Regions from separate parts of the Paenibacillus sp. FSL R5-0378 genome, predicted to be linked through region 3. Evidence: predicted binding sites of a transcription regulator. Region 3 holds the regulator's gene; each other region holds the start of a gene.
What was found. The regulator Rex, encoded in region 3, represses fermentation and respiration genes when NADH is low (regulators of the CRP and FNR family bind a similar motif). The targets are predictions, from matches to a motif close to TTGTGAAATATTTCACAA.
Positions count from the first base shown of each region.

Region 1: nirB (nitrite reductase large subunit NirB) is a predicted target of Rex. The motif match lies at 4,577-4,594, and genes of this name have one in related genera.
Region 2: MKY74_RS05310 (cytochrome ubiquinol oxidase subunit I) is a predicted target of Rex. The motif match lies at 5,085-5,102, and genes of this name have one in related genera.
Region 4: pflB (formate C-acetyltransferase) is a predicted target of Rex. The motif match lies at 2,290-2,307, and genes of this name have one in related genera.

Region 1 is NZ_JBBPAY010000001.1:4,368,161-4,375,518, reverse strand. Features, by position in the region: gene MKY74_RS20310 (AAA family ATPase) at 1-160, opposite strand, end outside; gene MKY74_RS20305 (restriction endonuclease) at 342-905, shown strand; gene MKY74_RS20300 (formate/nitrite transporter family protein) at 998-1,810, opposite strand; gene nirD (nitrite reductase small subunit NirD) at 1,785-2,135, opposite strand; gene nirB (nitrite reductase large subunit NirB) at 2,150-4,555, opposite strand; gene MKY74_RS20285 (VOC family protein) at 4,791-5,276, opposite strand; gene MKY74_RS20280 (DUF1572 family protein) at 5,473-5,976, opposite strand; gene MKY74_RS20275 (NUDIX hydrolase) at 6,029-6,460, opposite strand; gene MKY74_RS20270 (NUDIX domain-containing protein) at 6,782-7,240, opposite strand; gene MKY74_RS20265 (VOC family protein) at 7,286-7,358, opposite strand, start outside.
Region 2 is NZ_JBBPAY010000001.1:1,191,831-1,199,188, reverse strand. Features, by position in the region: gene cydC (thiol reductant ABC exporter subunit CydC) at 1-639, opposite strand, end outside; gene MKY74_RS05320 (ABC transporter ATP-binding protein/permease) at 636-2,516, opposite strand; gene cydB (cytochrome d ubiquinol oxidase subunit II) at 2,522-3,541, opposite strand; gene MKY74_RS05310 (cytochrome ubiquinol oxidase subunit I) at 3,525-4,937, opposite strand; gene MKY74_RS05305 (hypothetical protein) at 5,223-5,705, opposite strand; gene MKY74_RS05300 (hypothetical protein) at 5,986-6,288, opposite strand; gene MKY74_RS05295 (iron ABC transporter permease) at 6,350-7,358, opposite strand, start outside.
Region 3 is NZ_JBBPAY010000001.1:5,523,939-5,531,296, forward strand. Features, by position in the region: gene MKY74_RS25495 (acetate/propionate family kinase) at 1-213, opposite strand, end outside; gene MKY74_RS25500 (3-hydroxyacyl-CoA dehydrogenase family protein) at 210-1,082, opposite strand; gene MKY74_RS25505 (AAA family ATPase) at 1,207-2,709, opposite strand; gene MKY74_RS25510 (hypothetical protein) at 2,709-3,233, opposite strand; gene MKY74_RS25515 (cell wall elongation regulator TseB-like domain-containing protein) at 3,696-4,214, opposite strand; gene MKY74_RS25520 (amidohydrolase) at 4,256-5,590, opposite strand; gene MKY74_RS25525 (redox-sensing transcriptional repressor Rex) at 5,544-6,230, opposite strand; gene dinG (ATP-dependent DNA helicase DinG) at 6,347-7,358, opposite strand, start outside.
Region 4 is NZ_JBBPAY010000001.1:2,942,365-2,949,722, reverse strand. Features, by position in the region: gene pflB (formate C-acetyltransferase) at 1-2,260, opposite strand, end outside; gene mobA (molybdenum cofactor guanylyltransferase) at 2,370-2,993, opposite strand; gene adhE (bifunctional acetaldehyde-CoA/alcohol dehydrogenase) at 3,098-5,704, opposite strand; gene hpf (ribosome hibernation-promoting factor, HPF/YfiA family) at 5,965-6,510, opposite strand; gene MKY74_RS13765 (DUF3147 family protein) at 6,656-7,054, opposite strand; gene MKY74_RS13760 (DUF3147 family protein) at 7,070-7,358, opposite strand, start outside.

The DNA of each region.
Region 1 (7,358 bases), 1.2 Mb from region 3:
CCTCCTCGTCAATAGAAAGACGGATGAATCCTTGTTCCTCCAATCTCTGGGAAAATGTAGTTTTCCCAGAACCGGCGATCCCGCACATGAGCACGACTAGAGCAGTGTCACGATCCCGTTCCCGCTCCAACCATTCCTCGATATTCAACGTATCGGTCATTTATCTATCACACTCCATGTTTTTTATGTATTTACTTTACTCTCTAACGGTCGTGTTCAGCCAGCAAGTCATTTGAAATGACTTCCTTCGTTGACGCGATTTTGATATAGTGGATAAGAACAAACATTCGGATATTTGGAGGAAACCTAATTTGCCTACTACCTTGGATACAACGACCATCATGATCGCCGGGCTGATTGCCCTGCTCCTCGTCCTATTCGTCATACGTTTGGTCAGAAATCGCAGAAAAAGGATCCGCCGGGAGGCGAATCCGCGCAAGATTACGATCAAGGATATCGATTTAATGGCAGACGGCTCTGAATTTGAGCTGTATCTCTTCCGGCTGTTTCACGAGCTCGGATATAGGGAAGTGTATCAAACGACAGCCAGCCGTGATTTTGGAGCCGACTTGGTATTTACGGATCAGAACGGACTAAGGAACGTCTTACAGGCCAAGCGCTACGGCAACAGCAACCCGGTCAGCATCGGAGCGGTTCAGGAGGTTTATACCTCAATGCGTTACTATGAAGCTGAACGGGCAATCGTGCTGACCTCCGGCAGATACACCGATGCCTGCCGCATCCTGGCGGCCGTGAACGGGGTGAAGCTGTTGGACAGGGAAGATCTCGAGGAACTGATCATTCTATTCAAAAGCCGCCGTTACGATGAAGCAATGGCTATCATTGAGGGGCCTGCTGAGACGGAAGCGCCAACGTGGAAGCCAAAAGCCAAGAAAGCGACCTGATGGGGCGTACCGCTCTTTCTTGGCTTTCATTCCCGCTGCACCCTTGGGAGCTCTATAAAGGAAGGCTCACGGCGATTGACTATTTCACAACATTAACTTGCAGACCTTTTGCTTTGCGGCAGAGTTTCGATCTCCACTTTCTCTTTATCTTTCGTCATATACCAATAAGCCAGACCTACGAACACGCTGCCGCCGACCATATTACCGAGGGTAACCGGAATCAGGTTTGCGGCCAGCCCTCCCCAGGTTACCGTGTCTGGATGCGGGATGAAGAGCGAAACCGAGAGCAGCGTCATGTTCGCCACACTATGCTCGAATCCGGAGGTAATAAAGGCGAACAGACACCAGAAAATCATGACCAGCTTGGCAGTCTCGTCCTTCAGCTTCATGGAGCACCATACGGCAAGACAGACGAGCGTGTTACATAAAATTCCCCGCATGAACAATTCCATAAACGGTGCATTCATTTTAACAGCGGCCGTGCTGTTGATAAATTCGGCCGTTCCCCCTTTCGCCAATCCCGTCCATACGAAGATCGCCGCGACCAGCAAGGATCCGGCAAAATTGCCGAGGTAGCTGTACAGCCATATTTTAAGCGTATCGAGCCAGGTCGTCTTCTTGTTCAGCGTGCTGACCACCATGACCATATTGTTGCCTGTAAACAAGTCCGATCCGGCCATCAGGACCAGACTCAAGGCGATACCAAAGCTGGCTCCCATGACGATCTTCATGGCGGGTGCGTGAACCGGCGCGAGCAGTCCGCCGATCGTAAAGATCAGTATGATGCCGAGACCAACGAACAAACCGGCAAGCATCGAGGATACAATGTATTTGCCTATACTCCGGTTCATGAGGCTAACCTTGTTTACCCCGGCGGTTTCAACGATCTGAATGGTGTTTTTCATGCTCTTTCAGTCCTCCAATATAGACGTAACCGTCGATGACCGCGGTTTCGTAGGTCTGGATGCAGCCGTCGTCCGGCTTTTGCACTTCCCCTGTCGTCAGCGAAATTTTCCAGTCGTGCAGCGGACAAAAGACAAATTCACCCGACACAATCCCCTCAGCCAGCGGACCGTTCTTGTGGGGACACCGGTTGCTTACCGCCCGCACCTCCCCGTTTGACAGCCGGAACAACGCAACCGATTCATCGCCAACGCGTACCTCCTTGCCAATCTGCGGCTTCAGCTCCTCCAGCTTCATCACTTTCATCATTTCTCTTGTTACGCTCATGCCCTTCCCTCCCCTTATGGTCTCTCCACGGTATACATCCGGCGGCGTTCTTCGTCTTCCAGCGCGGCCGACCAAGCTTCGCGATACGTTGTTTTCGCATGCTCGAAGCGGCTGGCTAATCCGGCAATCTCCTGCTCATTGCCCAGCATTTGGCGCACCCAATCCGTGCCCATGCGCTTTACCCACGGGGCTGTGCGTTCGCCGTAAATGCCGGTTTCCCGGTATAGCTGTACGTAGGCTTTAGCCAACAGGATCACCTCATCCTCTGTCGCCACCGTCGTCAGGCTGTCGCACTCCCGGACTTCGGTACCGCCGTTTCCGCCAAAATACAGCTGGTATCCGTTCTCCACGCAGACGACGCCAAAATCCTTCGTCAATACTTCGGCACAGTTTCGCGGACAGCCGGTCACGCCCATTTTCATTTTGTGCGGCGTATCGACCATCTCGATCTCCTGTTCCAGCCGGATGCCAAGCCCTAACGAATCCTGGGTGCCGAACCGGCAAAATCTCGAACCGACACACGATTTAACGTTACGCAGCGACTTGGAGTAGGCGTACCCCGAACGCATCTCCAGCTCCTCCCAAACGTTCGGGACGTCTTCTTTCTGTACGCCGTACAGCCCGATGCGGCTTGCGCCCGTAATTTTCACCAGGGGCACGTTGTATTTCTTCGCGACTTCGCCGATACGGATCAAATCCTCCGGTGTCGTCGTTCCGCCATACATCCGCGGAATGACGGAGAATGTGCCGTCCTTCTGCATGTTGCCTTCCATTCGTTCGTTGACATATCTGGATGCCTTATCGTCGGCATACGTCTCGGGATGCAGCATCCGCAAATAATAATTCAGTGCCGGACGGCACTTCGAGCAGCCTTCCTCGGATGCAAACCCGAGCACGATACGTGTCTCCCGCGGCGACTGCAGACCTTTCTCGCGAATGGCGGCTACCACCTCATCGCGGGTAAGCGTCGTGCAGGCGCACATGCCTGCCGCCTTCTGCGCCGATGCGTCGAATTTGTCGCCCAGCGTATGCGCGAGGATCGCCTCAACCATGCCGCGGCATTTGCCGCATGAGCCTCCGGCTTTGGTCACAGCTTTCACTTCGTCGAACGTGGTCAGTCCGTTCTCGAGAATGGCGCCGACGATGCGTCCCTTGGTTACGCCGTTGCACCCGCAAATCGTTTCGTCCGCGCTGATCGACGCGACATCGAGTCCGCTGTCTCCCCCGGCTTTATGGAGCACGGAGGCACTCGTATATTCCTGAATGTCGCTGCCCTTCTTCAGCAGGCTGAACAGCCGGGTTCCGTCGGATACGTCCCCGTACAGCACGACACCGACGATGCGGTTCTCGCGAACCAGGATCTTTTTGTATGATCCGGCGACCTCGTCCTGCACAACGATCGCTTTCGTGTCCGCATCCGCATGGATTTCTCCGCCGGAAAACAGATCGCATCCCGCTACCTTAAGCTGCGTGGACAACACGCTGCCCGCGTAACCTTCCGTTGGCCTGCCCGTAAGGTGGTCCGCAAGCACGATGCCCTGTTCATACAATGGCGCCACCAGACCATAGGCTATGCCGCGGTGTTCAGCGCACTCGCCTACGGCATAAATTGACGGGTCCGTCGTCTGCATCAGGTCGTTGACTTGAATCGCCCGGCCAACCGCCAGTCCCGCGTCCCGCGCCAGCGCTGCATTGGGACGAATGCCGACGGCCATGACGACAAGATCGCATTCGACGTTCGTTCCGTCTTCAAACCGAAGCCCTTGTACTCTCCCATCACCGTAAATTTCCGTTGTTTTCTTTTCCATCAGAAACTTCATGCCCTGGGCTTCCAAGTCCTGCTGAAGCAGCTTTGCCGCTGCCGCGTCGAGCTGCATTTCCATCAGATGCGGCAGCAAATGAACGACATGGACCTCCATCCCCTGGTTCATCAATCCGCGAGCTGCTTCCAAGCCGAGCAGTCCGCCGCCGATCACGACCGCCTTTTTGTATTGTTTAGCCGTTTCCAGCATCACTTTCGTGTCTTCAATGGTGCGGAAACCGACGACGCCTTCCAGGTCATGTCCTGGTACAGGTAAAATAAACGCGCTGGATCCGGTCGCGATAATGAGCTCGTCGTAGGGGACGACGGTTCCCCGGTCGGTTCGGACTTCCTTCGACGCCCGGTTAATCTCTACAGCCCGTTCCTGGGACAGCAAATGTATGTTATTGGACCGATACCAGTCCCAATCGTTAATCGTGATTTCTTCAAACGAAGTTTTCCCTTGCAGCACAGGGGACAGCATAATTCGGTTATAGTTGGGATACGGCTCATCCCCGATCATCGTTATCTCGTAGCGGTCGCGGTCCCGGCGGAGAATTTCCTCGATACACCGCGCCCCCGCCATCCCGTTGCCTATCATCACCAATCGTCTGCTCATAAACACGCCTCCCGTGCAACCTTGTGAAATTAATTACATTGATATCGTAACGGATATGGGAGGCTTTGCCTGTGAAGTAAATCACAGTGGCTTTGTTAAAACAAAAAATTTGTGAAGGCCAGGAATTTTACGGCGTTATTGAGATGACCTCCAACGGTGAGACGCAAAAGTGCAAAAGGCCACCCTGATGGATGGCCTTGATTTCGAACCTTTGTATTTTACTCGGGTAAGAACTCTAATTGTCGTAAGCTTGGTGCAGCGCCTTTATGTCGATTTTCTTTTTCGTCTGAAGTATGGCTTGCATGACTCGCCCTGCTCTTGCCGGGTCGGGGTCACAGATCATCTCCGTTAAATGGCTGGGGATGATTTGCCAGGATACGCCGAATGGATCTTTTAACCATCCGCAAACCTGCGCCTTTTCGTCTCCTCCTTCGGAGAGCTTATCCCAATAATAGTCCAGCTCCGCCTGATCATCGCAATGAACGATAAAAGATATGGCCTCATTGAACTTAAAATGCGGACCCCCATTCAGCGCGACGAATGACTGCCCTTCCAATTGAAATTCCACGGTCATCACCGTTCCCTCTACACCCCGGCTTTCCGGACCGTAGCGGGCAATTCTGCCGATTTTGGAATCATGGAAAATGGACGTATAAAAATTCGCCGCCTCTTCTGCTTGAGAATCGAACCACAGGTTTGGGGTAATCTTGTGCAATTTCATTCGTGTCATACCTCCCGGCTATAATCATTCTATGATGATTGTAGCCGATCAAGGGAACCGGCGTTTCTTTTCGATTGCTTTGTTTCTAGTTTTCAAGGCGCTAATCATGAGGTATACGCCATCCCCTTTGCACCCAGCTGCTGATCGATCGAACAACAGCAATGATGAATGAGATGAACTACAGTTTCTGATCTCTTCAGTCCCAAGTTAACTCGCCTTTTCTCATTTTGGCAATATATATGATCTGTCCCGTATGGTAGTGCACTTCTCTGAACATCGCCATCATCAGATTTAGGGCTGTCGTTTCGTTGTTCACTTGGCTGTATGTAAGCGGCGGCAGATGGAGGAAAGGCTGGGACATCAATTGCTCCGGCTCGGATTGAAGCTGTTCTAGATACTGAAGAATGATATCAAACGCTTCTTTTGTATGCTGATATGCCTCTTCTTTCGTCATCATCAGTCCACGTTCGAATTCCTTCTCCCTGTCCCGCTTGTCCGGAATGTTACACAGGATCGTCTCAACCCGAGAGTGGGCAGCGCCCCGAATATGCGCAACCAAATTAGCAATACTGTTGCTTTCCGGAGTCGGGTGCCAGGTAATATCTTCTTCCGACACTTGTTCAATGGCTTTAAGCGTCCCTCTTTGTTCGGATATCAGCTTGACCTTCATGCTTTGGATAAACTCGAGTGCTAGTTCCATGTTCACACCCCTTCCTTTATTAGCCCGAACATTATGGATACCCTACTGATCCCTATTCGATCCATTGTCTTGGCCCCACCTTGTGAAACAGCTCATGGTTTGGGGTATTGCGAAGTGCATCTTCGATCCGTCTGCATGTGAAATCACTAATGGGTCTAGGCAGTTCGTCTCTTGAATAAAATCCGCATTCCATAATTTCAGGCGAGCTTGGCTGAGGCGCACGGGTATCTTTACTCGTCGCAAGGAACACAAAGTGATGAATGTCATAATCCGGATCGTAATATATGCCTGTTAGGTTCCCGATAAGCACTTCCATGCCGACTTCCTCAAATACTTCCCTTTTTGCAGTTTCCTGAGCCGACTCGTTCTCTTCCGCCTTACCGCCGGGAAGGTCCCAATTGTGTTTGCCATAGCTGTGTTTTACCAGCAGCACTCTTCCCTCAGCATCCAAAATTATAGCCGCGGAGCCAATTAACTTTGGCATGGCTAGTCCTCCTTATGGGTATTGAAAGATATTTAATCGACTTCAATTCATGAAGGTCTTGTTGTTTTTCCAAAATTCTCCTGCTTATTATACCAGAACATATATTCTGAATCATCCCTGAAAATAACATAACCCTCAACAGATTTCTGCTTTCTCAAATCCACATAAAAAAAGAAGCCGCTCAGGCTCCCTTATCACGCTCATTTGTTAAATCACTCGATTTTCAGCAAACGAACAACCTCACTATCCCAAAGGTCATCGCTAACTTTCTGAAACCTCAAAGATTCGTATAAATGACCTGCGGTTATTCACCTGAATCACTTAATTCACATCACCGAGATACCGGACGTTCATTTCATTATTCACTAAATGATGTCCAAGCGCTTTCGGATACAGCCTGATGTGATCGAGTTGACGAATATCCACCCATTCTACGCCGATCTGATCCTGGTCGGGATGAGTTCCATCCATCTGTGCCGGCGCATCCTTTGCAATCGAGCAGACAAAATAAAACTCCACTTGATGAACGTCATGATCCCATGCTGCGAACTCATGATTTTTCCCGATGTACTCGCGCACGTAAACAAGGTCCTGCACCTCAACTTGTACTCCAAGTTCTTCGATGCATTCCCTCTTGAGGGTCTCCTTCAGTACTTCTCCGTGTTCCTGGCCGCCGCCGGGGAACAGGTAGAAAAAACCGTCGTTATCCTTGTTTTTGGTCAATAACAATTTGCCTTGCTGAATGATGATCGCTTTCGCAGAGTTTCTAATTGGCTTTATGCTAACCTCACGATTCCTAGATTTATATGTGGTATGGATCAGTCTTTAAAATCCGTTATGTTGGACAAGGTCCAGCCGATTTCCATAGAGATCCTCGAAGACCGCCTCAATGCCCCAT
Region 2 (7,358 bases), 4.3 Mb from region 3:
GCTGATCACCCAATCGCCCATGCCCAGCACGGCATCGGTCAGCTGCCGGTACATGCCGGCTTTCTGTGTTTTGGCCAGCTTCGTTAGGGCCTTGGTCATCAGCAGGGATAGCCACGGCAGAATGCCGACCAGGATGAACATATACAACGCCAGGACCAGGGCAAAGCGAAGATCCCAGCGGCCCACCGCCGCTGCGGCTGCCGCGTACATGACCAGCGCCGACGCTCCGGGAAACACGGTCCGCAAATACACATCCTGCAGATGCTCGATGTCGGCGGACAGCACGCCCAATACGTCTCCGGCGCGAAACCGCGACTGGATCCAGAGCGCCTGCGGCTCCAGGATCCGGTACAGCCGCTCGCGCATGGAGGATACGATCCGAAGGACCGTATCATGGCCCGCCAGCCGCTCGCCATAGAACAGGACGGCCCGCCCGATGCCGAACGTGCGGACGAGCACGATCGGCACGTATACCATCAGAATGTTCTCCGGGCGCAGCGCCGATTTGGAGATCAGCAGTCCGGAGGTGAACATCAGGCCTGCCGCGAACAGCAGCGCGAGACTGCCAAGCCCGATAATCAGCAGGCAGCGTCCCCAGTGGGCCCGGATGTACGGTAATATCCATCCTTCTTTTCTCACCTTACTCCCTCCATTTGCGATCGAATCAAAGCGTCATACGCCCCGCCCTTGCCGAGCAGCCCCGAATGGGTGCCCTCCTCAACGATTCTGCCGTGGTCCATCACCAATACACGGTCCATATCGGGCATCCAGTGCAGGCGGTGGGTGGCCAGAAAAACAAGCTTGCCCCGGAACAGGCGCAGCATCGTTTGCTTCAGTTCATACTCGGTTTCAATATCGAGATGGGCCGTCGGCTCATCCAGTAAAATAATCGGCCGGTCGCTCAGAAAAGCCCTGGCGAGCGCCACGCGCTGCGCCTGCCCGCCGCTCAGCTGGCGCCCGCCCTCGCCGATCGGCTCATCCAGGCCACTTGGCAGACTGCGGACCAGCCCGGCAAGGCCGGCCGCTTCCACAGCCTGCAGCGCTTCCTCCCGGGACGCCTCCGGCGAGTAGAACCGGATGTTGTCCAGCAGGGAGCAGCTGAACAGATACGGATTCTGCGGGATGTAAGTGATCTGGCTGCGCCACGCTTCACCGGCCAGCGAACCGACCGGCGTCCCGTTCAGGCAAATCTCGCCTGCATCGGGTGCGAGGAACCCGCCCAGCACGTCGATCAGCGTGGATTTGCCTGCACCGCTGGCGCCGATGATGCCGATGGTCGGCATGCCCTGAACCTCAAAGGACGCGCCATCCAAGGAACGAGGGCTCTGAGGGTTCTGAGGGCTCTGGGGGCGCTGCCCCTGCCCTTGCTCCTGCCCGGACCCATCCGTACAGCCCTCAGCTGGCCGGTCAGCCCCAGCCTCCCGTCCGCGTTCCGCACCATCCGTCTCCGGTGCTGAACCGTACGCCTCAGCCTGGTGCTGCACGGTCACCCCCGACAGCGTCAGCCGGCTGAACGGCGACCAGCGCCAATCGACGCCCGGACCCGGCGCTCCGTCGGAATCAGCCGGCTCTTCCGCCGGCCGGTCCAGGATGGACTGCATCACGGCGCCCGCCTCTTTGCCGTCCTGCGTCGCATGGAAATCCGTACCGACCTGCCGGACGGGCAGGAAATATTCCGGCGCCAGGATCAGCACCGTCAGCGCGGTGACCAGCTCAAGCTGGCCGTTCACAAGCCGCAGGCCAAGGCCGACGGCGACGACGGCCACCGACAGCATCGTAAAGAAGTCGAGCGCGAACGAGGACAGGAAGGCGACGCGCAGCGTGCGCATCGTCGCCCTCCGGTAGCGGTCGCTCACCTTGGCTACCGATGCGCCGTGCTCCCGGCTCTGCCCCAGCAGCTTCAGCGTCTCCAGGCCGCGCAGCGAATCGACGAAGTGGTTGGACAGCACCCGGAAGGTGTCCATCTGCTTCTCGGCCTGCTTGCGGGCCGCCAGCCCGATGAGGATCATGAAGGCGATCAGGATCGGCATGGAGACCAGCAGAATGACGCCGGACGTGATGTCGCGGAAAAAGACGTAGGCCAGAATCAGCCAAGGAATGATGGACATGCCTGCCATCCGGGGCAGGATCAGCTCCAGGTATTTGCGGAACTTCTCCGTCCCTTCGAGCGCCAGCGTGACCAGATGGCCCGTGCCTTCGGTTCGCGCAAACCGCGGGCCGAGCCGGAACAGCTTGCGCAGCACCCGCCCCCGGACATCGGCAGCGGTGCGGTCCGCAAATGCGCTGCCGATTTTCTGCTGCAGCAGTCCGAGCCCGTGCCGGAGCAGGAAAGCACCCAGGAACATCGAGATCCTGCCGGTCTGCCCGGATAGCGGCGCCCCGGCGAACAGAGCCGACACGGCCTCTGCCAGCCCCTTGGCCATCATCAGGATGGAGACGCCTTGCAAAACCGTCAGGAGCAGCATGACGGCGAAAACGGGCTTTATCCCTTTGTAACCCAGCAGCTGCTTATCCATCGTGCTCAGTACTCCAGATGGCTCTGCTCGTGAACCCGTTTATGAAAGACGAAATAGCTCCAAATCTGATAGCCAAGCACGAACGGCAGCAGGGATAAAGCCACGATCGTCATGACTTTCAGGGAATACGGACCCGATGCGGCGTTGGTCAGCGTCAGGTTGAACGCCTGATCGATCGAGCTGATCATGACGTTCGGGAACAGTCCGGCAAAGAAGAAGGCAATCGTCAGCGCAATGACGGCGCCCGTCATGCCGAATGCCCAGCCGTCACGGCGCTTGGCGATGAAAACGGCGGCCAGCACGTAAGCGGCGACGATCACCACGCCCATGACGGTCAGCAGGAAGGCACGGCCCTCAAAAATGTCCGTTTCGAAATAGGTCATCGCCCCGAACGCCGCAATCAGTACCGCCAGCGGGGCAAGCAGCACCTCCGCCAAGCGGCGGGCCCGCACCTGCAGGTCGCCGGTGACCCGAAGCGTCGTAAACATCAGTCCGTGCACGAGGCAGAGCACTACCATGGTGAGCCCGCCGACCACGGAATACAGGTTGACGATGTCGCCGAAGAATCCGGCTTTCATCTCCATCGCCTGGTCGATCGGCAGCCCCCGGATCAGGTCGGCGAAGACGACGCCGAGCAGCAGCGGCGGCAGCAGACTGCCGATGAAGATGACGACATCCCACGTTTTTTTCCAAGCTGCGGTCTGCACCTTGCCGCGGAATTCAAAAGCCACCCCGCGCCCGATCAGGGCGAGCAGCAGGAGCACGAGCGGCGTGTAAAATCCGCTGAACAGCGTCGCGTACCAGTTCGGGAATGCGGCGAACATCGCGCCGCCGGCCGTCAGCAGCCACACCTCGTTGGCATCCCAGAAGGGGCCGATCGAATTGATCAGCACCCGGCGCTCCGTATCGTTTTTGGCCAGAATGCCCGTGGACATCCCGACCCCGAAGTCAAAACCCTCCAGAAAGAAAAACCCGATAAACAGAACAGCTACAAGGACAAACCACAGCTCATTGAGAGACAGCATGCGGAACTCCCCCCTTATCAAATGGATCGGCCGACTCATTCGAATGAGCAGCGTTGTCGGCGTACGGTCCTTTTTTGATGACGCGGACGAACAGATACACCATGACCACCGCCAGAATGGCGTAAATGGCCGTAAAAGCAATGATGGAGAACAATACCTGGCCGGCCGTGACGCTCGGCGACACCCCGTCGGCGGTCGTCATCAGACCGAATACGGTCCAAGGCTGGCGTCCAATCTCCGTCATGATCCAGCCCGACGTATTGGCGACAAACGGCAGCGAAATGGCAAACAGCATCAGGCGCATAAACCAGGTGTTGCGGTTGTCGAGCTTTTTGCGTGCCGCAAGATAGGCGCCATACAAGCTGAGCACAATCAGCAGCGAGCCGCTGGCCACCATGATGCGGAAGCTCCAGAAGGTCGTGCGCACCGGAGGAATGTAATCCCCGGGGCCGTACTGCTGTTCATATTGGGACTGCAGCTCCTTCATCCCCGTCACTTCGCCGGAAAACTTGCTGTAAGACAAGAAGCTGAGCAGGTAGGGAATTTGAAATTCCCCGGTATTGGTCTGATTTTTCGTATCGATAAATGCGGTGACCGTCCACGGCGCGGGATCGCTGCTCGTTTCCCAGAGCGCTTCGGTCGCAGCCATTTTCATCGGCTGGGTCTTCACCAAATATTGCGCCTGCTGGTGGCCCACCAGTGCCACGCCGATCGAGGACACAAGCCCGATGATCACCGCGATGGCAAAAGATTTTTTGAAAAAGGCGGTATCCTGTTTCTTCAGCAGCTTATAAGCGCTGACCCCGGTGACCACAAAGGCCCCGGTCATAAAAGCCGCCAGAATCGTGTGCGGGAACTCCAGCAGCAGCTGGCCGTTCGTAATCAAAGCTAGAAAGTCGTTCATCTCCGCACGGCCGTTATGGATCGTATAACCGACCGGACGCTGCATAAAGGAGTTGGCCGCCAAAATCCAGAACGCCGACATCACCGTGCCGAACGCGACCAGCCAGATGCAGATCATGTGGACCTTTTTGGACAGACGCTCCCACCCGAAAATCCACAGGCCGATAAACGTCGATTCGAGGAAAAACGCAAGCAGCGCTTCGATCGCCAGCGGCGCCCCGAACACGTCACCCACAAAGCGGGAGTAAGCCGACCAGTTCATGCCGAACTGGAACTCCTGCAAAATCCCCGTCACCACGCCGACGGCGAAGTTGATCAGGAACAGCTTCCCCCAAAATTTAGCCATTCGTTTGTACTCTTCTTTGCCTTTGACGACATACATCGTTTCCATGATCGCGATCGTGAACACCAGTCCAATGGACAGCGGCACGAAAAAAAAGTGAAAAATCGTCGTCGCGGCAAACTGGATACGTGACAGCATAACTACATCCATCGTCTCTTCCCTCTTTCCTGTCGTTATTCTTAAAACCCGCCTAACAGGTTCCGATAACTTGGCTTCATCGTTTCTTCCTGTATCATGGCAGACTTTGAATCCGAATATTGTGATAAATGTCACAATACAAAGCCCAAATCGTTGATTTTGTGAAATTAGTCACAAAATATTAAAAAATGAGGCCCTTCAAGCACAAAAAAGACGCCCGCACCTTTCGGCGCAGCCGTCCAATTCTTCAGTTCCTCTATATATGTTGCCTGCTTCAGGCTCGTTCGTGAAATCATGCTAGTCCCGTGCCACATAGTATTTATTGGTCATGTACCAGGCATCGCCCTTATCGGTCGGCACTCTGCCCTTCTTCTTGTCCAAAAATACGATTTCCTTGCACTTGGAACAATACCATTTGGTCGTGTAGTATTGGGAAAAGGTCGTGTAAGTCGTACCGCATTTGCAATCGACCTTGAAGTACACCCGGTTTTCTTCGTACGCCTTCGACAGCTGATCCGTGTTGTCGGACTCCGAAGAAGGAACCACGGGCTTGATCAGTTCAGCGTAATTGGAGAACCGATTATGCACTTTAAAATCGGCGACCAGCTCCGGATTCAGGCCAAAAAACTCCTTACCGATCGCTGTGATGAATTTCGCATCTGTGCGATAGCACTCGATCCATTCCTGAATCTGCTTATTGGATAAAGGTACAGTTCCTTTAATGCCGCTATTCAAGGTGTAGGTCATGATGCTCAAATTCTCATTGTCTTCATAGAACATTAATTCGGAAACCTCCTTATGATTTCAATTAATAATGTACTACTTCTGAGGGACAGAATCAAAGTGAGAAATAGTGCCAAGTGCCGGAAATATAAAAAAGCCCCCTTTCGGGGGCCTTCCAAAGCGGGAAACCCGCAGCTGCCGGATGTAGAGCGCTTTAATACGGCATGCGTGCGGCTTCATTTTTTGTATGAAATTACGACAAAAGGATAACATTTACCAGCCATTTTGTCGAAATCCGCCTGGTGTAAACGGTTGTTAGCCGCAGAAACAAGTCCGATTAAAGACGACGGTATGGGCCGGGATACGGACCGTGTGGATAGTGTGGATGCGGAACATGATGGTGACGGCCGTCCGCCAGCACAATCACCAGCAGATCAAACAGTACGAGCGGCAGAATGAAAGGAAAAAACGAGATATGCGCCTTTCCGGGACTGCTCGAGACCGAGGAAACCTTCAGGTATACCTTGGAACTGCTGACCTTGACGATCTTACCGTAGAACGTGCTTCCGTACTTCGTCTTGATCTTTACCCGGCGGTTCATATACTTCTTGGCAGCCGAATAATGTTTGGATGTCGTCATGCGTCTCACCCCCTTCTCCCCAGCTTATTCCAGCTGAGGCGAAGGGAGCCGGGGCGGAAGGCTATTTCCTGAGCCGGTTGGAGCGGAACATCAGAAAGAGCAGGTAAGGCGTTCCGATGACCGCTGCGACAAGACCGACCGGAATTTCCTTGGGGGCGATCAGCAGCCTGCCGACGATATCGGATATGACCATCAACAGGCCCCCGAGCAGCGCCGACAGCACGACCGCGCGCCGGGTATGATGCCCGGTCAGCAGGCGGACGGCGTGCGGGGCCAGCAGGCCGACGAAACCGACCGTGCCAACGGCCTGAACGACGGCGGCCGCGATGAGCACGCCGATCAGCGCTGTGAGCAGCCGGGCCCGCGTCAGCGCCAGGCCAAGCCCCTGGGATACGGCATCGCCGAATCCCAGCAGGTCCGCCCGGCGGCCGATCAGCCAGGCCGCCGGAAGCAGGACGATCAGCAGCGCCGCCAGCCTGATCAAATCGCTCCAGCCGCGGGCATAGACGGTGCCGGCCAGCCAGGCCAGCGCCGGAGCAGCCCCCATACCGGAGCGGATGACCAGGAACTGGATCGCCGCGGCGCAGGCCGCCGACACGGCGATGCCGACCAGCGTCAGCGTGCTGGTCTCCAGCCCCTTCCGCCAGGACAGCACGCCCACCACGGCTGCTGCGCCCACAGCGCCCACGATGGCCGCAGCCGGCAGCCATCCGCCGGAGGCGGCCGGGAAGAGCACGATCAGCAGCAGCGCCCCAACGCCCGCGCCGGAGGTGACGCCCACCACCGAGGCATCCGCCAGCGGATTGCGGACGGTGCTCTGCAGCATGACGCCGGCCACGGCGAGACCGGCTCCGGCCAGCAGCGATACCAGCAGGCGGGGCAGACGCATATCAAGGATGATATTGCGATACATCGCCTCCCCGCCGCCGCTCAGGACCGCGAGCGTATCGTCCAGCGGGATGCGCAGGCTGCCTGCCGATATGCCGATGACCGATGCCAGCAGGATCAGCACCATCATGGCGGCAAGCAGCAGCGGGTACGGCGGGCGCTTATGCAGCACGCCGGCGCTC
Region 3 (7,358 bases):
CAGCAGGGCAAGCACTTTGCGGATCGCCGTCGTATGCTCCAAAATTTCGCTGACCTCGGTCACGTCCGGACGGCCGGTAGGTTTATGGGTAACGATGGATGAGTCCATGCCGATCCGTTCTACGAGTCCTTTTGCAAGTACGCTTTCGTCTGTCATATCATACAGCTGGTATTTCAGCGAAGAGCTGCCAGCATTAATCACCAAAATTTTCATACGCGGTCACCATCCTTATCATACTTGAAGAAGCCTACTCCCGTTTTCACGCCCAAATGCCCGGCACGAACCATTTTCTTCAGCACGATGGACGGACGGTATTTCAATTCGCCGAACTCGCGGAACATGCGCTCCAGAGCGGCCAGGACCGAATCCAGACCGAAGCGGTCCGCCATTTCGAGCGGTCCGTGCTGGAACGAATAGCCGATCCGCATAGCATCGTCAATATCTTCCGCGGAGGCGACGCCTTCCTGCAGAATATGCAGCGCTTCGTTAATCATCAGGCAGATCATGCGGCTCGTCACAAAGCCTGGGGACTCATAGACCATGATCCCTTTCTTGTCCACGACTTCCTCCACAAAACGCTTCGTTTCCCCGAACGTGGAATCAGACGTCTTCAAGCCGCGGATAATTTCCACGAGGTCAACCTTGCTGACAGGATGGATAAAGTGCAGGCCGATGACACGCTCCGGATACATCGTCGTGCTCGCAAGCTCCGTTAAGCTGAGCGTAGAAGTATTGCTGGCGAGAATAATATGATTAGGACACACTTGATCCAGCTGGGCAAATACTTCCTTCTTCGCTTCAAGATCCTCCGAAATGGTCTCAATGACCATATCGCAGCTTCCCAGCTCAGCAAAATGGACCACCTTTTGGATTCGGCCCAAAATGAGCTTTTTCTCCGCCTGGGTGATCGCCCATTTCTCCAGCTGCTTATCGAGACTCGTTTCGATCATGCTGTACGAATAATCGAGTTTCTCCGGCGTTTTCTCGACCAGCAGAACGTCCAGGCCTCTGGCGGCCAGCATTTCGGCTATGCCTTGGCCCATCGTCCCCCCGCCGATAACACCAATTTTTTTAAAGTACATGTTTCTGCTCCACCTTCCATGGTCTTCTATATTTATTGTACCCTTCTTGTCGAAAAATACATTTACGACCCAACTTATAATAATAACGCAGCATTAAAAAAAAGTAAAAAAAAGAGCCAGCGCATCAGGCTGGCAGTAGTGAAAACTCATGAAACAGCTTGCGGAATTGTTCGCCGGACAGCGTTTCTTCTGCCAGCAAAATATCCAGAGATTTGTCGAAAATGATCCGGTGGTTCTCCAGAAGGCTGCGCGTTCTGCCCATCAGGTCTTCCAGAATCTCATTGTTCACCTTCATCAGCTCTTCGGTCGTAACCATATCCATGTTTACGATGCCAAGAGACGTAAGGCCGGATCTCATCATCGTCTTGACGATGTCGAGCGCCTGTTCAAAGTCGTTGCTCGAACCGGTACTGCGTCCGCCGTAGAAAATTTCCTCCGACGCCGCGCCGCCGAGAGCAATCATGATCTGCTCTTCCAGGAACGATTTCGTGTACAGGTACTGCTCCGACTGCGGGTTATGGCGCACGTAACCGAGCGCCTTGCCGCGTGGGCTGAGGGCCACCTGGCTGACACTGCCCGGACGTACCAGCTCTGCCATGATGGCATGTCCAAGCTCATGGATGGCGACGCGTTTCTTCTCTTCGATCGTCGATTCACGGTCGGTGCGCTCACCCATCATCACCTTGTCGATGGACATGGACAGATGGCGCTGCTCGATCTCTTTCAGACCTTCACGCATCGTGTAGATCGCGGCTTCGTTCATAACGCTCTCCAGTTGGGCGCCGGAGAAGCCGTAAGATTCCTCGGCGATTTTATCGAGGTTGACATTCTCGTGCAGCGGCTTGTTCTTCGCATGCAGCTCCAGGATGTGCTTGCGTCCCTTCTTGTCAGGCAGGTCCACCTGAATATGACGGTCGAACCGTCCCGGACGAAGCAGCGCGCTGTCCAGCATCTCCTTGCGGTTGGTCGCCGCAATCAAAAGGATTCTCGGGCTGTCCGACGAATAAATGCCGTCCATCTCGGTCAGCAGCTGGTTCAGCGTCTGATCGTATTCGCGCTGCTGCCCGCCTTCGCGCTTGCCGCCGATGACGTCGATCTCATCGATGAAAATGATAGCGCTCTGCTTGTTCTCCTTGGCTGCCCGGTTTCTCGCATCGCGGAACAGATCCCGGACGCGGCCCGCGCCGACGCCGACGTACATTTCTACGAACTCACTGCCGGATGCGGCAACGAATACCGAATCCGTGTAATGTGCGGCCGCTTTGGCCATCAGCGTCTTCCCTGTTCCGGGAGGTCCCGTCAGCAGAATTCCTTTCAACGGGCGAATGCCGAGCTTCTGGATTTCATCATGACGGATCAGGAAGTCCAGCGCCTCGCGCAGTTCCTGCTTGGCATTATCCTGGCCGCCGATTTCTTCAAAAGTGAGCTTCTTCGGCCCGCCCTTTTTACGCTTGCGTTCCGAAGCAGCACCTACCGTCAGTCCGCCTCTCATGTTGGTCATAAACAGGAGTCCGCCTATCATCAGGCCGGCGATAATGAGAGGGATGACATTGACCCCTACAAAAGCTAGAAAGATGAATAATACCGGCACAAATCCGATCAAAATTTCCTTCAGCAATTTAGGCATTATTCCCACACTCCCATCTTGCCGGGATCACGGGGCAGAACAAGAAACTTGCTTGAGCTGCCGTCCGTCAGCGTGATATAGACATTTTTCGTGTCCATTTCGGCTTTCGTCTGAATTCCGGTACCCTTAGCCAGATCCTGCAGCTTGACCGGAATTTCCGTATAGCGCTTGTTTTCCATCGCTTCGGCTACAGAGAACATCGCTTTATCCCAATACTGGTTCAGCTTGTCCGATGAATGATCCACAAAATCGAACTTCAGCGTCCGGGTGCCGACGACGGATTTGCCTTCAGTGGAGATTTTATCCGCCAAATCAGCCAAATTTACATTCGGCTTCAAATCGAGTTTCAAATCCACCTGATCACGGGTAATATTAATATGTGCGTTATTCACGCCCTGATAATTGCTGACGATTTTTTGCAGCGGACCCTGCAGGGTCGTTTGCCGATAAAAGAACCAGCCGCCAAACAGTACGGCTACCGAAACCACAACAGTTATAATAATAGGCAATGGACGCAATTTCACTTGTTGTCCCCCTTTCGAAATGGTAAAGCAAAAAAAAGTAAACTTTAGATGACAAAAATAAATATTTCGTTAGCGGTTCAAGTCCATTGGTCGTCACCATGCTTTTGTTCCAGTCCGATTCGATGGATGGTTTTGCGCTTGTCGCGAAACACAAGCATCTCTTCGTTTGATACACGCATCTGACCGCACTTCTATATACCTGTTTTTCAATAAAGAGCAGAAAAATCTTCTTCCAATCTGAAGCGGGCTTCTGAATTTTACTGAAAAACGCTATCCTCTAATTATAGTACAATCCGGGCTGTTCGTCATATATATCTCTTCAATACAAATAAGAGTATATCACATTGTATATACTAAATCGAAGGTAAAGTGTGAATATATTTTAAATATTATCCTTTGTAAGCCAAAGAACCCCATTTGAGGATGGGGTTCTTTCTGCATGATATGGCCGTTTAAACAAAATCATCGATTGGGCAGCGTGAACGGGCTGCCGATTTCCGCTCCGTCGCTGAACCGGTAAAATTGATAGTAATAGTGATCTTTCACCTTGTAGAACAGCTGCCATACGTATTCTCCGTTATAAACACCCGGTACGAGGCGCATATCTTTGATGCCGGGAATGGAGCTTTTGATTTTGGCCTTCATCTTCTCTTTGGACATACCGCTGCTCAAAAGCTCTTGATGCACGGTATTCTGGCCTTCCTTGGGTTTTCCCTGATCGGTGAACTGCACCCAGACCATGACCTCCTGGCCCGTCTTGTTCGTCCCTTCCACGACCCAGTAGATGCTGTTCTGGTCCCACACCGACTTTTGGGCATCGGCGACCGACACGATTCCGGCTTCCTGCTTCGCTTTGGCAATAGCGGTGTCCTTTTCGCTCCATTGATCCTGCAGCACGTAAATAAAATAACGGTAAGCGCCGAAAATGATCAGCAGCAGGGCGACAATGCCGAGAAAGATCCATTTTTTCTTGTTCTTCAACCTGAACTTCCTTTCTGAAAGGTGAGCTAATCATCCCGGTCTTATCGGGAGAGAAGACCTTCAAAAGCCGCTTGGGCTTCCCTGCGGATGCGTTCCTCGTCCAGGGTGAGACAGCTGCCGTGCTTCACGACCTGCTTCCCGTCCACCCAGACATGCTCAACGTCCTTCGCGCTGGCCGAATAAATGACGTGTGAAATGAAGTCCGTACGCGGCAGAAAATGAGCCTGATCCGTATTCACCGCGATAAAATCCGCCTTCATCCCGGCCTCAAGTGCACCGACTCCCTTCAGGAACAAGGATTGGGCTCCGTAGATCGTGCCCATACGCAGTGCTTCCGCCGCGGGAACCGCCGTCGGATCTCCCGAGACGCCCTTATGTATCAAAGCGGCAAGGCGCATTTCTTCAAACATGTCCAAATTGTTGTTGCTCGCCGCACTGTCGGTTCCCAGGGAAACCGTAATGCCTGCCTGCATCATGTCGGTAACGCGGGCCACACCGCTCGCCAGCTTCAGGTTGCTGCCAGGGTTGTGTGATACCGTCACGTGATGCTTCGCCAAAATGTCGATTTCCTCGTCTGTTAAATGGACCGCGTGTGCCAGAATCGTCGGCCGTGAGAACATGCCGAGCTTCTCCAAATGAATCGCCGGACGCGTTCCATAATCGCGTACATTCTGCTCCACTTCCGCCTTGGTCTCCGACATATGCGTATGCATCGGCAGATCCAGGTCATGCGCCGCCTGAACGAACTTCTCGATAAAATCAGGAGGGCATGTGTACGGGGCATGCGGAGAAATCATCGCCGTGATCCGGCCGTCTGCCTGCCCGTGCCAGTCCTTGGCGAACTGAATGGCTTCGTTCAGCTTGTGCCGCTGCACATCCTCCGGGCACAGACCGATGACACCGCGGGTCAGGGCAGCGCGCATGCCGGATTCAGTCACCACTTTGCCCACCTGATCCATATGATCGTACATATCGAGGAACGTCGTCGTGCCGCCCTTCAGCATTTCAAGCACGGACAGCGAAGTCCCCCAGTAGACGTCACTGGACGTGAATTTCGCTTCCATCGGCCACATTTTTTCCTGCAGCCATTCCTGGAGCACCATGTCATCTCCGTAACCTCGCAGCAGCGACATGGCGGTATGTCCATGGGTGTTGATCAGGCCCGGCATAAAAAATAAATGCGTGCCGTCGACGACCTGTACGCCCTCCTCCAGCTGCGGCTCCTCTTCACCGATATAGGTGATGCGGTCGCCCTCAATGACCATCCAGCCGTATAATACCGGCTGCTCCGGCCGCAAAACGGCAAAGCTGCCGTTCTTGATGGCCCATTTAGGATTGGCGCTCCGGCTGCTGGAGCTCTTCAAATTGTCCGTCATCTTCCGTGTCGTCCTTTCCGTTGTTCAAATAATAAGCGAGGCTGAGCAAATCCGTCGTAAAATCGGCAGCATGGATCCGGATGCTAGCCGGCGCCTTCAGAATCGTCGGCGCAAAATTCAGAATCGCCTCGATCCCGGCCGCAATCAGCTGATCGGCGACGTTTTGTGCTTCGAAATCCGGGACGGTAATGATCCCGATCCGGATATTTTTGCTTTGTATCGTTTCTTTCAGCTCATCCATGGCCTGTACCGTCAAGGTGTTGATCCGTGTGCCGATTTTGGACGGATTGGCGTCAAACACGGCCACGATCTTCATATTTTCCTTCAGGTAAAAGTTATAGTTGGACAAAGCTTGACCAAGATTCCCCGCTCCGACCAGCACCGCGTTGATCTGCTGATCCAAATTCAGAATTTGACGGATCTTCTCGATGAGATAGGACACGTCATACCCTATCCCCTTACGGCCAAAATCCCCGAAATACGCCAAATCCTTGCGGATCTGCGCCGGGTTGAGATCCAGCTTCTGCCCGAGCTCCTGGGAGGAGACTGTGGCCACCTCCCGCTTGTTCAGCTCATTTAGATATCTAAGATATATAGGCAATCTGCGGACAACCGCCTCGGATATTTTCTCCGATTTCATGCATGTTCCCCCTATTGAACGGCTTGAATATTTATTTGGTTATATAGATTGAACTAAAGTTTTGCATTGAATTTCCTGTTCTAACCGCTTTAGTTCAATCTATCTAATGGACTCATTTAAGACACACCGTCCTGATGAAGCCATTCAGAGATGCGCGGAACCATCTGGTCTGTCTGCATATGCTCCATTTTCGGTCCAGGCAGCGAGTACAGGAAGTACTTCCCGTAATACGATTCGATAACGCGCGTATCGTATACGATGACGATGCCCCGGTCATGGGCGGTGCGGACCAGCCGCCCGAAGCCCTGCTTGAAGCGGATGACGGCCTGCGGGACCGACAGCTTCATGAACGGGTTCTTCTTCTGGCGCTGCAGCAGCTCGCTCTTCGCTTCCACCAGCGGATGGTTCGGCGGCTGAAACGGGAGCCGGACGATGGCCAGGCAAGTCAGCGCTTCACCCGGGATGTCCACGCCTTCCCAGAAGCTGCTCGTTCCAAGCAGCACCGAAGCGCTGCTGTCCGTAAACCGCCGGATCAGCTTCGTGCGGCTGCCGCTGTCTACGCCCTGTCCAAGCACGGCGATGTCGCTTTGTGCGAGGGCTTCTTTCAGCGGCTCGTATACCTGACGCAGCATGCGGTACGAGGTGAACAGCACCAGCATCCGGCCGTGGGTCGCGATCGCGGCGTCCGCCAGTGAGCGGGCCAGCGTTTCGACAAACAGGGCGTCCCCGACGCTTCCCTTCACGCTTGGAAAATCCCGCGGAATGACGAGCAGCGCCTGGTCCCTGTACCGGAACGGGGACGGAAGCTGGACCGTCACAAGGCGTCCGCTGTCCTGGTCCTCCTGCAGCCCAAGGTTATCGATCATATACTGGAACGATTTATCTACGGATAAGGTGGCGGACGTTAGGATGACGCTCTTTTTCTTATCAAAAAACAGCTCCTTGAGCTGCTTGCTGACGTCAACCGGAACAGCGTACAGCTGGAGCGATTTGCTGCGGAAATGGCCGCTCGCTTCCATCCAGTACACGACGGTTTCGTCGTTCAGCGTCATAAAGAAGCGGAGATTCTCCCGCTCGGAGCTGAGGTCCTTGAGCAGCCCGCCGATATCGGTGATCAGGCTGTCGGAA
Region 4 (7,358 bases), 2.6 Mb from region 3:
CGTGGAACGTGCGGCTGATGACATCCAGCTGCTGCTCCCGCGTCAGCTTGATGAAGTTGACCGCATACCCGGATACCCGGATGGTTAGCTGCGGATAGTTCTCCGGATGCTCCATTGCATCCAGCAGCTGCTCGCGGTTAAAGACGTTGACATTCAGATGATGTCCGCCGCTTGCGGTATAGCCATCCAGCAGCGCCGCCAGGTTGCTGTGTCTGGCTGCGTCCTCTTTGCCGAGCGCCTTCGGAATGATCGAGAATGTATTGGAAATGCCGTCCAGGCTGTGCTCGTAAGGGATTTTGGCGACCGAAGCCAGCGAAGCGAGCGCCCCTTTGCGGTCGCGTCCGTGCATCGGGTTCGCGCCCGGTGCAAACGGCTGTCCGGCCTTGCGGCCGTCCGGTGTGCTGCCTGTCTTCTTGCCGTATACGACGTTTGACGTAATCGTCAGAACCGACATGGTCGGAATGGCGCCGCGGTACGTCTTATGCTTGCGCAGCCGGTTCATGAACCCTTCCGCCAGCTCCACGGCGAGCTGGTCGACCCGGTCGTCGTTGTTGCCGTATTGCGGATACTCGCCTTCGATTTCAAAATCGACCGCGATCCCTTTTTCGTTGCGAATCGGGCGAACCTTCGCGTAACGAATGGCGCTCAGGCTGTCGGCTACGACCGACAGGCCGGCAATACCGCAGGCCATCGTCCGGACAATATCCCGGTCATGGAGGGCCATTTCGATGCGCTCGTAGCAGTATTTGTCATGCATATAATGGATCACGTTCAGCGTGTTGATGTACAATTTCGCCAGCCAATCCTGGATGACGCCGAACTTCGCTTTCACTTCCTCATAGTCCAGCACCTCGGACGTGATCGGCGCGATGGCCGGTCCGACCTGGGCGCCGCTCTTCTCGTCCACACCGCCGTTGACGGCGTACAGGAGCGCCTTGGCCAGATTGGCCCGGGCTCCGAAGAACTGCATCTGTTTGCCGATCCGCATCGCGGATACGCAGCAGGCGATGCCGTAATCGTCGCCGAAGTGCGGACGCATCAGGTCGTCGTTTTCGTACTGGATCGAACTGGTCTCGGCCGACACTTTGGCGCAGAACTTCTTGAAGTTCTCCGGCAGCTGCGCCGACCACAGCACCGTCAGGTTCGGCTCCGGCGCAGGTCCCAGGTTGTAGAGGGTATGCAGGAAGCGGAAGGAGTTCCGCGTCACGCGCGTTTTGCCGTCAAGCCCCATGCCGCCGACCGATTCGGTCACCCATGTCGGATCGCCGCTGAACAGCTCGTTGTAGTCCGGCGTGCGCAAAAATTTGACGATCCGCAGCTTCATGACGAAATGGTCGATGATCTCCTGCGCCAGGCTCTCCGTCAGCGTGCCTTCCGCGAGGTCGCGTTCGATATATATGTCCAGGAAGCTGGATACCCGGCCAAGGCTCATCGCCGCTCCGTTCTGCTCCTTAATGGCTGCCAGATAAGCGAAGTAGAGCCACTGCACCGCCTCTTTGGCATTCATCGCGGGTCTCGAGATATCATGTCCGTAAGATGCGGCCATCGCCTTCAGCTCGACGAGGCTTCGGATCTGTTCGGACAGCTCTTCGCGCAGCCGGATCACGTCTTCGCTCATCGCATCGACTTCGAGCTGGAGCAGCTCCTCCTTCTTGCCTTGGAAGAGGCGGTCGACACCGTACAGCGCCACGCGGCGGTAGTCGCCGATAATCCGGCCCCGTCCGTAGGCATCCGGAAGGCCCGTGATAATGCCGGCCTTGCGGGCTGCGCGCATCTCGGACGTATAGGCGTCAAACACGCCTTGGTTATGCGTCTTGCGCAGATCGGTAAAAATGCGCTCCAGCTCCGGGTTCAATTGATAGCCATACGCATTGCAGGCATCGACGACCATCCGGATGCCGCCAAAAGGCTGAACGGCACGCTTAAGCGGTGCGTCGGTCTGCAATCCGACGATAGTTTCCTTGTCCTGGTCGATGTATCCCGGTGCATGCGAGGTGATGGTAGAGACCGTGTTCACGTCCACGTCGTGAATGCCGCCCCGCTCCCGTTCTTCCTTTAACAGCTGGCTGACCTGCTTCCACAGCTCCAGCGTGTTCTCCGTTGGCGGCGCAAGGAACTGCTCATCGCCCTCATACGGTGTGAGATTGCGCCCGATAAATGAATTGACGTCAATATTTTTCTGCCAGCTGCCTCCCGCAAAACCGCGCCATGCCTCCTCGAATCCAGCCCGGTTCTTTACTTCGCTTTCTTTCATCGCCATGATCAAGCACCTCCGTTTTCTATGCTTTCATGTTACTTTTTTCACAGGTTAAAGACAGTGATTTTTCTCACTCTTTTTACTTTTCTCACCATCTTCGCTGCCGTTATTTTTATTTGAACGATCTAGATGCTTTCCCTTCGTCAGCCAAAAATTCGGTCAGCGCATCTCCCCAAGCATCTTCGAGTGTGCGAACAAAGCCGCTGTCCATGCCTTGATACCCGAAATCTGTTTCCGCAACCGTCAGATAACGAAGCTGGCGAACCAGACCATCAGCTTCCGTATGGCCGCTCTCCAGAAACTGCCCAAAATACACGGCGCAGGAGCGATCATAAATACCGTGAAGCGGATGGAGCCTGCCTCCGATCATCGGCAGGACGGCGTCGAGCCCGTCCTCCAGCCTCAGCGCCATCAGCTCAGCGGCGTCGGCCGAGGGATACGGCATGTGGCAGCCGATAATCCACACGGCCCGGTGTTTAGATAGGGAGAGGCCCGCATGCATGCCGCCAAGCATTCCTTTTCCGACATAATAATCCGTAATGATCCGGATGTCCCGATCAACCTTGCGAAGCAGCGGCCGGGGATCGTCCGTCACGATCGTAATCTCGCCACAGCATTTCCGCATTTCACGGATCTGCCGCTGCAGCAGCGTTTCTCCTTGAATCATCCGGAATAGGGTAGGTTCGCCTTTCGTAGAACCATGATTGCCGCCTGCCAAAATAACGCCGGACAGCATATGAATCACTCCTTTCCACTGCCATCAACGCACATCACGATTCTGAGACAAGAAGGCTGCCGACGCTTTCGGTCGGCAGCCGGCTGGATCATGCGGTGCAGCTCCTAGAATTTGCCGTAGAAGGCGTTCCGGTAAACGTCCGCCAGTTCACTGACCAGCGGCATCCGCGGGTTGGCCGTCGTGCACTGGTCTTCGAACGCACGGTCGGCCAAATAATCCACTTTGGCCTCGAAATCGGCCGGGTCAAAGCCGAGATCCTGGAATTTCTCCGGAATGCCCAGCGACTGGTTCAACTTGCGCACCGCCTCGATCAGGCTGTTGACGCCTTCCTCCGTATTCCGGGACGGCAGGCCAAGCATACGGGCGATTTCCGCATAGCGAAGGTCGGCCACGAAATGGTTGTATTTCGGGAAGGACGCGAACTTCGTCGGTTTCTGCGCATTGTACCGGATGACATGCGGCATCAGGATCGCATTCGTCCGCCCGTGGGCCGTATGGTACTGGCCGCCCCACTTGTGGGCCAGGCTGTGGTTGATGCCGAGGAAGGCGTTGGCAAACGCCATGCCGGCAATCGTCGACGCGTTATGCATCTTCTCCCTGGCCAGCGGATCCGCCGTGTGGAAGGACTTTTCCAGATTTTCAAACACCAGCCGGATCGCATGAAGCGCAAGCCCGTCGGTGTAATCGCTCGCCATGACGGAAACGTACGCCTCGATGGCATGCGTGAGGACATCCATACCGGTGTCGGCCACCGCCGTTTTTGGCAGGCTGTACACGAATTCCGGGTCGATGATCGCCACGTCCGGCGTCAGCTCGTAATCGGCGAGCGGATACTTCGTATTCCCTTCCTTCTTGTCCGTGATGACCGCAAAAGAAGTCACTTCCGAGCCGGTGCCCGAAGTGGTCGGGATCGCGACAAACTGAGCTTTTTCGCCAAGGCGCGGGTATTTATAGACCCGCTTGCGGATATCCATGAACTTCTGCTTCAGCGAGTGGAAGCTGGTGCCCGGATATTCGTAGAAGAGCCACATCGCCTTGGCCGCATCCATCGGGGAGCCGCCGCCAAGTGCGATAATGCAGTCGGGCTTAAAGCTCTCCATCAGCCTCGTGCCGCGCTCTACCGTCTCGACGGACGGATCCGGCTCCACGTCGGAGAACACTTCGACTGCTACCGGGTTGACGCGTTTGCGCAGGTAGTACTCCACCTTTTCGACGTATCCCAGCTTGACCATCATCTCGTCGGTGACGACCAGCACACGGGAAATGTTCGGCATTTTCTCAAGGTACTGCGTCGCGCCCTTCTCAAAATAGACCTTCGGCGGAACCTTGAACCACTGCATGTTGACCGTCCGGTAGGCCACGCGCTTCACGTTAATCAGGTTCACCGACGTGACGTTGGACGTCGTCGAGTTGTGTCCGTACGAACCGCAGCCGAGCGTAAGCGACGGCAGGTTTGTGTTGTAGATGTCGCCGATCGCCCCGTGCGTCGAAGGCGAGTTGACGATCACGCGCCCGGTCTGCAGGCGGTTGGCGAACGCCTGGATGACGGCGTCATCGGTCGAATGGATGACGGACGAGTGTCCCATACCGCCGAATTGGACCACTTCGGCCGCGCGCTCGATGCCCTGCGCCGCCGTCTTGACCTTATAGCAAGCAAGCACCGGGCTCAGCTTCTCTGCAGACAGCGGGAAGGCCGGACCGACGCCCGCCAGCTCGGCCACGAGGATTTTGGTGTCCTGCGGCACCTGAATGCCGGACATTTCGGCGATTTTTACCGCCGGCTGGCCGACGATGACCCCGTTTACCGCGCACTTCTCGCTGTTGATGACCAGCTTGGACACGGCCTCGGTTTCAGCCTTGTTCAGGAAGTAGCAGCCGCTGTCCTTCATCAGCTTCCGGACTTGGTCGTACACCGGCTCCTCGATAATGACCGCCTGCTCGGAAGCGCAGATCATGCCGTTGTCGAACGTCTTTGAAAGAATCAAGTCGGTCACGGCCTGCTTCAAATCCGCAGACTGCTCAATGAAGCAGGGAACGTTGCCCGGTCCGACGCCAAGCGCGGGTTTGCCCGTGCTGTAAGCGGATTTCACCATCGCCGAGCCTCCGGTTGCCAGCACGAGCGCCACGTCGGGGTGGTTCATCAGCAGCTGCGTCGCTTCCAGGGACGGCGTTTCAATCCACTGCACGCAGTGCTCCGGCGCGCCGGCCGCGATTCCGGCGTCACGCAGCGTGCGGGCCGCTTCTGCGCTGCACTTTTGGGCGGAAGGGTGGAAGGCAAAGATGATCGGATTGCGCGTCTTCGTTGCGATCAGCGTCTTGAACATGGTCGTGGACGTCGGGTTCGTCACCGGGGTAACACCGGCGATGATGCCGACCGGCTCGGCGACCTTCTTGTAGCTCTCAAACGCGTTCTCCTCGATAACGCCGACCGTCTTGTCATGCTTGATGCTGTGATAGATGTATTCCGTCGCGAATATATTCTTGGTGATTTTGTCCTCGTAGACGCCCCGGCCGGTCTCCTCGACCGCCATCTTCGCGAGCGGCATGTGCCGGTCCAAACCGGCCAGCGCCATCGCCTGTACGATTTCGTCAATTTCCTCTTGATTCATGTTCAGGTACGCTTCCTGCGCCTTCCTGGCGCGGGCAACCAATCGGTTCACTTCTTCTTGGGCGGAGTTCTTTGTTTCCAGCTTGCTTTCTTTAACAGCCATCGTTTTCTCCTCCTTGGAGACCTTTGCCGGTCCCTCATCTCCTTGATGAGTTCATCCTACTGGAACCCCAGGGGGGCTAACTATGACATTACTCACATCGATCTATAAATTTTTTAAGGTCCGAAAAATGCGGTGCTTAGGCGCTTTTTGCGAAATTCTATCGTCTAAACAAAAAAATACCGAATGGAGCTATGGCTCTCCATTCGGCGCAAAGGAATAGCAGTTAGGAGTCATCAAGACTTGAAGACAACAAACCTGGCTTAATCAGCAAAGAGGTGCCCGTAAGTGCCGTCCGCCCTGCGGTAAACGACTTCCTCACGGTTGGTATCCCGGTTCAAGAACAAATGGAAGCTGTGGTCCAGCAAATTCATCTGCAGCACGGCCTCCTGCAGATCCACCGGCTTCATCACGAGCCGCTTTTCTTTTGCAATGACAAAGGCTTCCTCCGGCGCTTCCGGTTCCGGCTGTCCGCCGTCCTGAATGCCGGGGCCGACCGCGCGTCCGTGGCTGCGCAGCTTGCGGCGCGCCCGCTCCTTGTACTTGCGGAGCTTGCGGTCCAGCTTATCCGCGGCCTGGTCAATGGCGGCATACATGTCCGCATCCTTCACTTCGACCCGAAAGACCATGCCGTGATAGGGAATGGTAGCTTCAACGACATGCTCCTGTTTCCGGGCCTGCAGCAGCAGGGTGACGTGAATGGTCACCGTCTCGTCAAACCAGGATTGAGCCGAACCGATCTTCTGCTCGGCATACGCCTGGAGTGCCGGTGTCACTTCAAAATGTTTGCCATGAATGTGTGTAGCCATGGGATCTGCCTCCTTCAACGGGAAAGGACTCTTGCATGACTATATTGTAAAACGGCTGGGCACCCTGCGCTGTGAAAAATGTCACACCAACACGGAAACGTCATGCATCCCTGCGCATGACTGATCCATGACGCAGTTCGGCCATTTACACATGCTTGGTCTGTTTTCGCGGCAGCCGGTGCATGTGCTGGTTTTTTTGCACTTTCTCCCTCACCTTCAGCAGCGCAAACGAGCCGGCAAACCAGCCTATAAGTCCCAGCATCAGGCTGGGCCACCAGGCGCCGGTTATTTTCAGGGCATACCAGACCGTCACGACGCAGACAGCACAGCCGGTCATCCCGTATACCGAACCTCTGGCCACCGCGGCCGCCTTTTCCGAGCCCTGGCTTAGGCCCACCATCAGCACGGCGACGACCATCACCGCGGGAAACGCCGCAAAAATACCGCCAAGGGCCTTCCACGGCAGCAAGACCGACGCCACATAGCTCAATACGACCGCCAGGCCGCCCAACACGAACCGAAGCAGCAGCTCCCGTAATTTCATTTCCTGTTTCCCCCTTTACAAGCTGAATAGCACATAGGATATCGTGAACGAAACGAGCAGCCAGCCGCCTACGGACAAGGTCAGCCCCTTCTTCCATCCTTTGCTGGTGCACAAGTAGCCTGCCGCCGCGGCGCACGCCACATTAATCGCCATCCCGATCAAAGCGCCTTGGGACAGATCGATGGAATGGGCGACCAGTTCACGGGAACCGTAATCGAACCTCATCGTCAGCAGCGCTGCCAGAAAAACGGCGGGAAACGCGGCAAAAATGCCGCCGACAGCTCCTCCCGCGCGTTTGGCAATA